2 regions of the Paenibacillus sp. p3-SID867 genome follow, and region 2 is predicted to be linked to the other one. Evidence: predicted binding sites of a transcription regulator. Region 2 holds the regulator's gene; the other holds the start of a gene.
The links. Region 2 encodes NrdR, which represses ribonucleotide reductase genes. Its sites were predicted from a motif close to AACACNATATATNGTGTT; they were not measured.

Region 1 (4,426 bases), on a different contig from region 2:
CGGATAAAGTTCCTTATTAATCCGCTGGCATAAACGAAAAGAGCACACACTTCACACGGAAGATTCCGTAAAGTGTGTGCTCTTTTTTACATGTTAGCGAAGAACATATTCTACCGTTTCTCCGCGTTCCAGGCTGGCGGATACGTCAATGATACGCTGATTCGAGCTGCCTCGGAAGGGAAGCGCGACATCCCTTAGCTCCAACTGGAATTTGCCATCCACGATAACGTCGCACTGTTTTGCCAATTCGCGCAGCTTCGGCTGCCTCGTCAGCGCTTCAAAGGTGAAGCCCGTGTAGGCCCATATGCTTTTCCCGGGACAGAGGGTTCTGAGCTTGCGAACAAGTGCCGCGCATTCCTCCGGCGAGAAGAACGGGTCCCCACCGCATAAGGTCACGCCATCCAGCAAAGGGTTGTCGACGATGTCCTGCAGTATGGACGCGGACAATTCTTCTGTAAACGGCTCCCCCGCTTCAAAGTCCCAGGAATCCGTATTAAAGCATCCAGCGCAGGCATGACGGCAGCCGCTCACGAATAGAACTGCCCGAAGTCCTGGGCCTTCATTAATGCTCTCGGGGATATATCCGCACACATTCACAGATGCTTCACCCGATCCCTGACCTCAGCCTGCTTGGCCGAATTGAAGCGCTCCGTATAATTGCCCGTTAGGTATCCCGTCACCCTCCGTAGCCGCTGGAAGTTCCCATTATCTTCCTTAGCGCCACATCCAGGGCAAGAGCTTCCGATGATCCCTTCGTAGTTGCATGCCGGACAACGGTCGACGGGATGGTTTACGGAGAAATATCCAATGTTCTGCTGCAGGGCAAACTGCACGATGTCCCGAAAAGCAGCCGTATTCTGCCGGGCATTGCCGTCGAGCTCCACATAAGAAATCGCTCCTGCATTACACAGCTCATGGAAAGGAGCTTCGGAACGGATTTTGCGGTACGCGGCCATCGGATAGTACACCGGAACATGAAACGAGTTCGTATAATACTCACGGTCTGTCACACCCTCGATCACACCGAAGGTTTGCCGGTCCAGCTTCGTGAATTTACCGGACAGCCCTTCTGCCGGCGTGGCAAACAACGTAATGTTCAGGTCGTATTTTTCACTGGCCGCATCGCAGAATCGGCGCATATGTCGGATGATTTCGATTCCCAGCCTGCGGCTGTTCTCGTCCTCTCCGTGATGCAGTCCGGTCAACGCCTTCAGGCATTCTGCAAGCCCAATGAATCCAAGTGCGAGAGTGCCATGCTTAATCAGTTCGCGTACCTTGTCCACCGGCGCCAGGTCTTCGCCGCCTTCCCACACGCCTTCGCGCATCATAAAATCGGACGCTTTGGCCGGTTGGTCCGCCTGCAGCTCGTAGCGGTGAATCAAACCCTCTACCGCAATCGTCATATACTGATCCAGCTGCTTGTAGAAGAGGCTCAGGTCGGGCATATCCCGCTTGCCTTCGACGATGCCATGCTCGATGCCGAGACGAACCAGATTGATCGTATTGAAGGACAAATTGCCTTTTCCGCTCAGGCGGTTTCGCCCGAACCGGTCTGAAATCGTCCGTGTTCTGCAGCCCATGGTGGCAATAATCGTGTCTGGCTCGTCCGGTTTATAGTAGACCAGATTAAACGACGCATCCACGTTGACAAAGTTCGGGTAGAGCCTGCGGCTTGAGCAGTCAACGGCTTTCAGGAACAGATCGTAATTGGGCTCCCCTTCCGCCTGGTTAACCCCTTGCTTGCACTGGAAAATATGCTGCGGAAATATCGGCGTCTCTCCCCCGCCGAGCCCTCTCATCGTGGCATCCAGCAGAGCGTGGGACACCAGCCTTCCTTCCGTTGACGTGCACATTCCATAGTTCAATGATGTGAAAGGGATCTGTCCGCCGGCACGGCTGCTCATCGTGTTCAGATTGTGAATCAGGGATTCCGCAGCCTGCTTTACTTCATTCACCGTTTCGTTATATGCGTAGTGATATATTCGCGGGAACATGTCCTTCAACTGCTCGTTGTCTATGTATAATTCGTTATCGGGAAGAACTTGTACATTGCGTCTATGCTCGCCCTGCTCCACCTCTCCGAAGTAGGCAAGCCCTTTCCGAAAATGCCGGCGAAACGATTTGCCGACATACGGGGCCAGATCCCAATCGATTTTATTTCCGGACACACCGCCGAATTGACTGTTCTGCTGAGATTGAAATATGATGGCCACCAGCGCCATCGCGGTCATGATGCTCTGCGGCGGCCTGACCGATCCGTTACCGGTATTGAATCCCTTGGCCAAAAGACGGTCAAACGGGATGAAAATACAGTTCGTCGTACCGAGTGCATACTGGTCCAGGTCGTGCACGTACACATAACCATCCCTGACCGCTCTCATGAGCTCTCCGGGCAAGATAAATTTGCTTGCCATCCATTTGGCATACTCGGAGCCGATCCGACTCATTTTTCCACTGAAGGATTCCCCGTTGAGATTCGCATTCTCCCGCAGCAGATCCAGATTCGTTACCCCAATCACATCCCTGCTGATCTTGTAGAGCTCTCCCCGCCGCATCCGCTCCAGATCACGGGCTTCCCTGTAATGTTGGTAGGCTGCCGCTGCCTCAGCATAACCTGTGCTTTCCAATTGTTCAACAACGATATCTTGAATTTCCTCCACACTCACCTGCTCCATCCCCGCGGTGGCGCGGGCAACCTCCTCGCCAAGCTGCAGGGAAGCCTCCTTGCGGGACACACCCTCAACAGCTATAAAAGCTTTATCCACTGCCTTCACAATCCGGCTTATCTCAAAATTCACCAGGCATCCGTCTCTCTTCATGACTTTCATGAAACGATCAACTCCTTCTTCTCAAATCATTCACACACTATATATAGTTTCGTTTAATCAATTTACATCCATATATAGTTTAATGCTGTGAGGTAGATCACGTCTGCTGATCCTATGAAGCGTATGAGCGATTCCTGATAACGTCCTTAAAGGACATGAATCCCAACAGAAAAAAGGCACTCGAGTGATCCACTGATCACATCGGGTACCTTCTTGTTTAACCACAGTAGAATTAACTTTCGGCAGGCGGCATCGGGGTTGGTGTCGGCTTAGCATAACCTGTGCTGTATTTCTCGTCGATTGCGGTCCCAATATCCGTCAGACTTTTGCCCTCGCTGCTCATTTTGGCAGATTCCACGGCAATGTCCAGGCATACCCCGCAGCGGGTGCCATGATCATCCCACACCACGGTGCCGTCCTCCTGGATCTCATCAATAAAACAGTTCAGGTTGCTCTCATGACCGGCGCTGTCCCCACAGCCGCAATAACAAGGGATGTATTTCAGGACATCACTGACCTGCGCGGACAAGGCATAGATCGTTTGGAGCTCGCTGGTCTGGCTCTTCAAAAAGGCAGGCAGCTCATCAATCGAAGCCGTCGCCTCCTGGATATCCCCGTTGGACAGCTGCGTCTGATGTCCATGCTCATGCGCTGCCTCGGTTGCCTGTCCACTTTCGACCTGCTCCTGGGCGCTTTTCCCCGAACAGCCGCTCAGCATAAGACCGACGGACAGCAGCAGGATGACAAACCGTTGTTTCCCTGTTTTCATCTTTCGTTACCTCCATTTAACTAAACTAGCAGCCGTAGATCCCATTATCGCAGTAAGGCCCTATTCTTCGCGTCGTAATCGCTGGTTGTGAGCGATCTTGGCTTCGTTCCCCTGCTCCGTCGCCTGATAGAACACCCTGCGGGAGAGCTCCTTCGGCAAATATTCCTGCTTCACGTAATGGCCCGGATAATCATGCGGGTACTTATAGCCGACATGCCCCAGCTTCACCGCCCCCGAATAATGCGCATCACGCAGATGAAGCGGGACCTCCGCCGATTTTACTTCATCCATGGCGGACATCGCCCGTGATATGGCGGTCACAACGCCATCGGATTTTGGACTTTCCACCGCAAACAGGATAGCCTGGGCGATATTAAGCTTGGCTTCCGGCCAGCCGTTATTCCGGTAGGCGTCCAGTGCGCTTACCGCCTGCACCATCGCTTGCGGATTAGCCAGCCCGATATCCTCGCTGCTGGCAGCAATCAAGCGGCGGATGAACACCATCGGGTCCATCCCCAGCTTTTCGACCGCATACAGGAACCAGAACAATGCCGCATCGCTGGAACCCCGAATGCTTTTATGAAAGGCGGACAGCACGTCATACTGCGTGGACTCGTCCGCCTTGACGAGCGGCTTGCGTATCGATTCCTCGGCCACATCCAGCGTAATATGGACCGTGCCGCCTGCATCAGGCGGGGTCGTCATCGCAGCGAGCTCAAGCGCATTTAATGCACGCCGGATGTCGCCGTTCGCCATCGTTGCAATATGATCCAATGCTTCCTCATCTGCCTGAAGCTTCATGAATCCAAGACCTTTATCCGGATCGGAT
Region 2 (4,426 bases):
CATCAACATGAGCTTGTTCGCAAGGCAGTCGCCGTACTGGAAAGTTTTGAGAGCGGCAATCCCGAAGCGATTACGGCTTACGTTCATCCAGATCAATATATTCAGCATAACCAGGCCTTACTCGATGGTCGTGAAACCATGCTTGGTGCTCTAGATCATTTAAAGGAAATTGGTACAAAGGTAAGCATTAAGCGGGCTTTAGTTGACGGAAATTATGTGGCACTTCATTCTGTATATCATTTTCACGGCCCTAAAATCGTATTTGATATCTTCCGTTTTGAGAATGGACTAATCATTGAGCACTGGGATAATTTGCAAGAGATGGTGGAGAAGACACCAAGCAATCATACAATGATTGACGGACCGGTTACGATTAAGGATATCGACAAGACGGATGCCAACAAGGCATTTGTCAGAAGCTATGTTGAGAACATCTTGCTCGGGAAGAACCCTGACCTGCTTGCCTCTTACTTTGATGGAGATCACTACATTCAGCATAGTCCGCATATTGCAGATGGCCTTTCAGGTCTTCACACTGCTTTGCAGGCTCTGAAGGAGAAAAATGTTGAGTTTCAATATACTCATGTCCATCAAGTTATCGGTCAAGGCGATTTTGTTCTTACAATGAGTGAAGGTCTGTTTGATGGTCAGCATACCGCTTTCTACGATTTGTTCCGCGTAGAGGATGAAAAGATCGCTGAGCATTGGGACGTAATCGAGGCCATCTTGCCGGCAGAAAAACGAAAAAATTCGAACAGTAGATTTTGAAGTTTGTGTAGCTGAATCTCTAGAAAGACATCGCCGAAATTTAAGTGCGGTGATGTCTTTCGATTCACGAATGTACTTGAGTGATCATTTTTGTAATCAAATGGAAACAGAAGCGTTGCTGCAGCAACGCTATTTTTGTTCATTGCCATGAAGTGACCGTGTAATGCAGCCATATTATATGGTGGACCTTTCACATATGAACATCGCGGTTGATAGTCAACCATATGTTCGTTATAAAGAGACGAGGAGTAGTGGATCGTGAAAATGCTGACACAAAAAATGATGTGGCTGGGAATGGTGCTCGTCCTGATCGTGTTGACCATATTCGGGGTAGCGATGATGGGATCGGTGCTTGGATCGAAGCCAAAGGAGGTCCCGGTGGCCCTCGTTATCCTTGACCAGCCGGCGGAGCTGCCGACTGGAGGAACGTTTGCGGTAGGGGAAGTGATCCGGGAAAAGTTGCTGTCGAGCCCGGCAATGCCGCTCGTCTGGCATGTCGTGGATTCCGAGGAAAAGGCTCGGGAAGGACTGGATAAACGCGAATATTACGGAGCGATGGTGATTCCGGCGGATCTGAGCAGCGGTTTACTCTCGTTAGCAACTCACTCGCCGATTCAGCCAAATGTAAAGATCATCTCCAACGAGGGTATGAACACCCAAGCTTCGATGGTCGTAGGACAGGCAATGGGACAAGCGATGAAAATGATCAACGGAGAACTGTTGCAGCAGCTGCTTGGGCAGATCGGACAGCAAACGGAGCAAATTCCGGTTGAAACGGCTAAAGCTTTAATGACACCGGTAAACGTTCAGGAGGAAGTCGTGCATCCACCGGGAGTGAATAATGTGGCGGGGAATGCGCCGGGTTTGTTGACCCAGATTATATGGATCAGCAGCATGGTGACCGGAGTCGTCCTGTTCCTGGCTAGCCAGAAGGCGGTCGCCGCGGGTTCAAGGAGATGGACAGTCAGCGCGCTGCAAGCTATCGGGGGGCTTGCGATCGTCGGCATAGCCTCGTGCTACACCATATGGATGGCTTCGTCGTGGTACGGCATGGAACTGGCGAACGCGGGGGAGACGTGGTTGTTCTTATGGTTGGCTGGATCGGCGTTCTTCTTGTTGCAATCTTCCTTGCTGAATTGGATCGGATTCCGGGCAATGCCGCTGCTCGTACTGCTGATGTTCTTCTCCGTGCCGCTCCTGAACATGGCTCCGGAGTTCTTGTCGCAGACGACGCGAGATTGGATCTATTCGTGGACGCCACTGCGGTTCGCGGCAGGAGGGCTACGCGAAGTAATGTACTTCGGCGGACTGGACGCAGCTCACTCAAACGCCTTGATTTTGTGGGGCGTCGCCGTTGGATTTTTGGTCTTGCTGCTCTCTTCCGGATTTAGGTTCGGTCGAGCGACAGATGCCGCTCCTACTTCTGTTACAAGCGATTAAAATAAAGTAAGAACAATCAACGATGCGTTGTACTTCCTTTTTTACGCTCATGTAATTATTAAATTGCGTTAAATGTGCGTTTAATGTAATCCCTTTTTACCCATCTTTATTATTCTCAATATTCGTGCCCAAGACCATTTCTGGGAAGTATTAAAAAGTTATAAAAAAAGCAAAAACCCTTGATGATATACCATCAAGGGTTTTCTTTGTATGGAGCCTAGGGGGATCGAACCCCTGACCTCATCGCTGCCAGCGATGCGCTCTCCCAGCTGAGCTAAGGCCCCGTAAGCGACTTCTATATCATATAAAAAATCAGCAGGCATGTCAACAGGTTTTTCACATTTTTTGATGACGTGCTGTATCCCTTTTACTTCTCTATATAATGTCACTTATCGATGATGAGGATGGGCTCCTTGAGAGCACCGGAAGAGCACCTGGATCACGCAGAACCCTGGCGCTCTTACAGCTCCTGACCGTCCGTATCCTTGGACAGCAGGCTTTTCAGTTCCTTCATAAACATATTGATATCCTTGAACTGCCGATACACGGACGCAAACCGGACGTACGCTACCTCATCGACCGGATACAGCCGTTCCATCAGAAGCTCCCCGATCTGGCGGCTCTCCACCTCTGCTGCTGCGGTATTGCGCAGTGCCTTCTCGACATCCGATACGATCATATCCAGCTGGTCCACGGATACCGGGCGCTTCTCGCATGCTCGGATCAAACCGCGGAGTACCTTCTCCCGGCTGAATTCTTCGCGGCTTCCATCCTTCTTCACAACAATCAGCGGCGTTTCCTCCACCATCTCAAAGGTTGTGAATCTCTTGCTGCACTGTTCGCATTCCCTGCGGCGGCGGATGGATTTATTCTCGTTGGCAGGCCTGGAATCCAGCACTTTCGTTCCGGCATAACTGCAATATGGACACTTCATAAAGTCATCTTCACTTCCTTTGTTTCAGCGTATTTTAGCCTTAATGGCGCTAATGAAAAATTTACCAGCAAAACTTTTTTCTTTTATGTTATGAAAATGCGAAACCCGAGACATAATACTTTTACCAACCCAAGGAGGTGAACTTAACATGGCACAAAGCAACAACAACTCCAACAACCTGGTTGTTCCTCGCGCAAACGCTGCTCTTGAGCAATTGAAGTACGAGGTAGCTCAAGAACTTGGTATCTCCATTCCACAAGACGGATACCAAGGTAACATGACTTCCTACGAGAACGGTTCGATCGGGGGATACATCACAAAGCGTCTTGTAACCCTGGCCGAGCAACAATTGGCTGGTCAATTCTCCGGTCAATAATTGATTCTTCCTTAAAAAAGGAGTGTTGGACGGCTCGATGTAAGAGCCTGTCCAGCGCTCTTTTTTCGTTAAAAGCCGTCCTTATACACATCCGTATATTGATTATAATAATAAATCACGCGCTGTACATAGTGGCGGGTTTCCCCGATGGGAATACTCTTCACATTCTCATAGGTTCCATCCCACATGCCCTTGTTGATCCAATTCTTGACGTTCCCGGGGCCTGCATTATAGGCGGCGATGGCGGCAATCGGGTTGCCGTCCATTTCCTTGTGCAGGTTCTGAATATACCAGGTGCCCAGCTGGATATTCGCATCCACTTCATTCTTTACGTTCAGCAGGTTTACCGATGGCAGCTTGGCCATTTCCATCGCCCAATTGGCCGTATCCGGCATCAGCTGCATAATGCCCAGGGCGCCTTTCTTGGACTCCTTACCCGGCTTGAAGTTCGTCTCGACACGAATGATGGATGCCACCAGGAACGGATCGACCTCATAGTAAGCGGCATGCTTCCGAATTTCATCCTTATAATGAATCGGATACAGCAAGGTCATCCAGTTCGAGCTCAGATACAGAAGCGCTACAAAAGAGACAAACAGCAGAAGCAGCACTCTTTTTTTACGGAGCCACTTCATAGACTAACCAACCTGCCCCACAGGTTGTCCACCTGCTGCTGTGTCTCGGCCAATGTTCCGCTGTTATCGATGAGGATATCCGCCAGACGCTTCTTCTCCTCGATATCCATCTGACTGTTTAAACGCGCTTCTGCCGCTTCCCTGTTAAGATCATCGCGTACCATCAGACGCTCAAGCTGCAGCTCTCGCGGTACATAAACAACAGCGATCTGGTCAAGATAAGAATAATGCTCCTTGGCCTCAAGCAGCAGCGGGATATCCGCTACGACCAGC

Region 1: the regulator NrdR is predicted to act here: its motif matches at 2,862-2,879, upstream of M4D81_RS03085 (anaerobic ribonucleoside triphosphate reductase).

What each region holds. Positions count from the first base shown of each region.
Region 1 covers NZ_JAMBDM010000001.1:665,988-670,413, forward strand. Annotated here, with positions in the region: gene mnmA (tRNA 2-thiouridine(34) synthase MnmA) at 1-20, shown strand, start outside; gene nrdG (anaerobic ribonucleoside-triphosphate reductase activating protein) at 94-597, opposite strand; gene M4D81_RS03085 (anaerobic ribonucleoside triphosphate reductase) at 594-2,828, opposite strand; gene M4D81_RS03090 (PCYCGC domain-containing protein) at 3,061-3,597, opposite strand; gene M4D81_RS03095 (replication-associated recombination protein A) at 3,658-4,426, opposite strand, start outside.
Region 2 covers NZ_JAMBDM010000011.1:22,899-27,324, forward strand. Annotated here, with positions in the region: gene M4D81_RS21900 (nuclear transport factor 2 family protein) at 1-768, shown strand, start outside; gene M4D81_RS21905 (YhgE/Pip domain-containing protein) at 1,027-2,208, shown strand; tRNA gene M4D81_RS21910 (tRNA-Ala) at 2,420-2,492, opposite strand; gene nrdR (transcriptional regulator NrdR) at 2,669-3,142, opposite strand; gene M4D81_RS21920 (alpha/beta-type small acid-soluble spore protein) at 3,291-3,518, shown strand; gene M4D81_RS21925 (lytic transglycosylase domain-containing protein) at 3,587-4,153, opposite strand; gene coaE (dephospho-CoA kinase) at 4,150-4,426, opposite strand, start outside.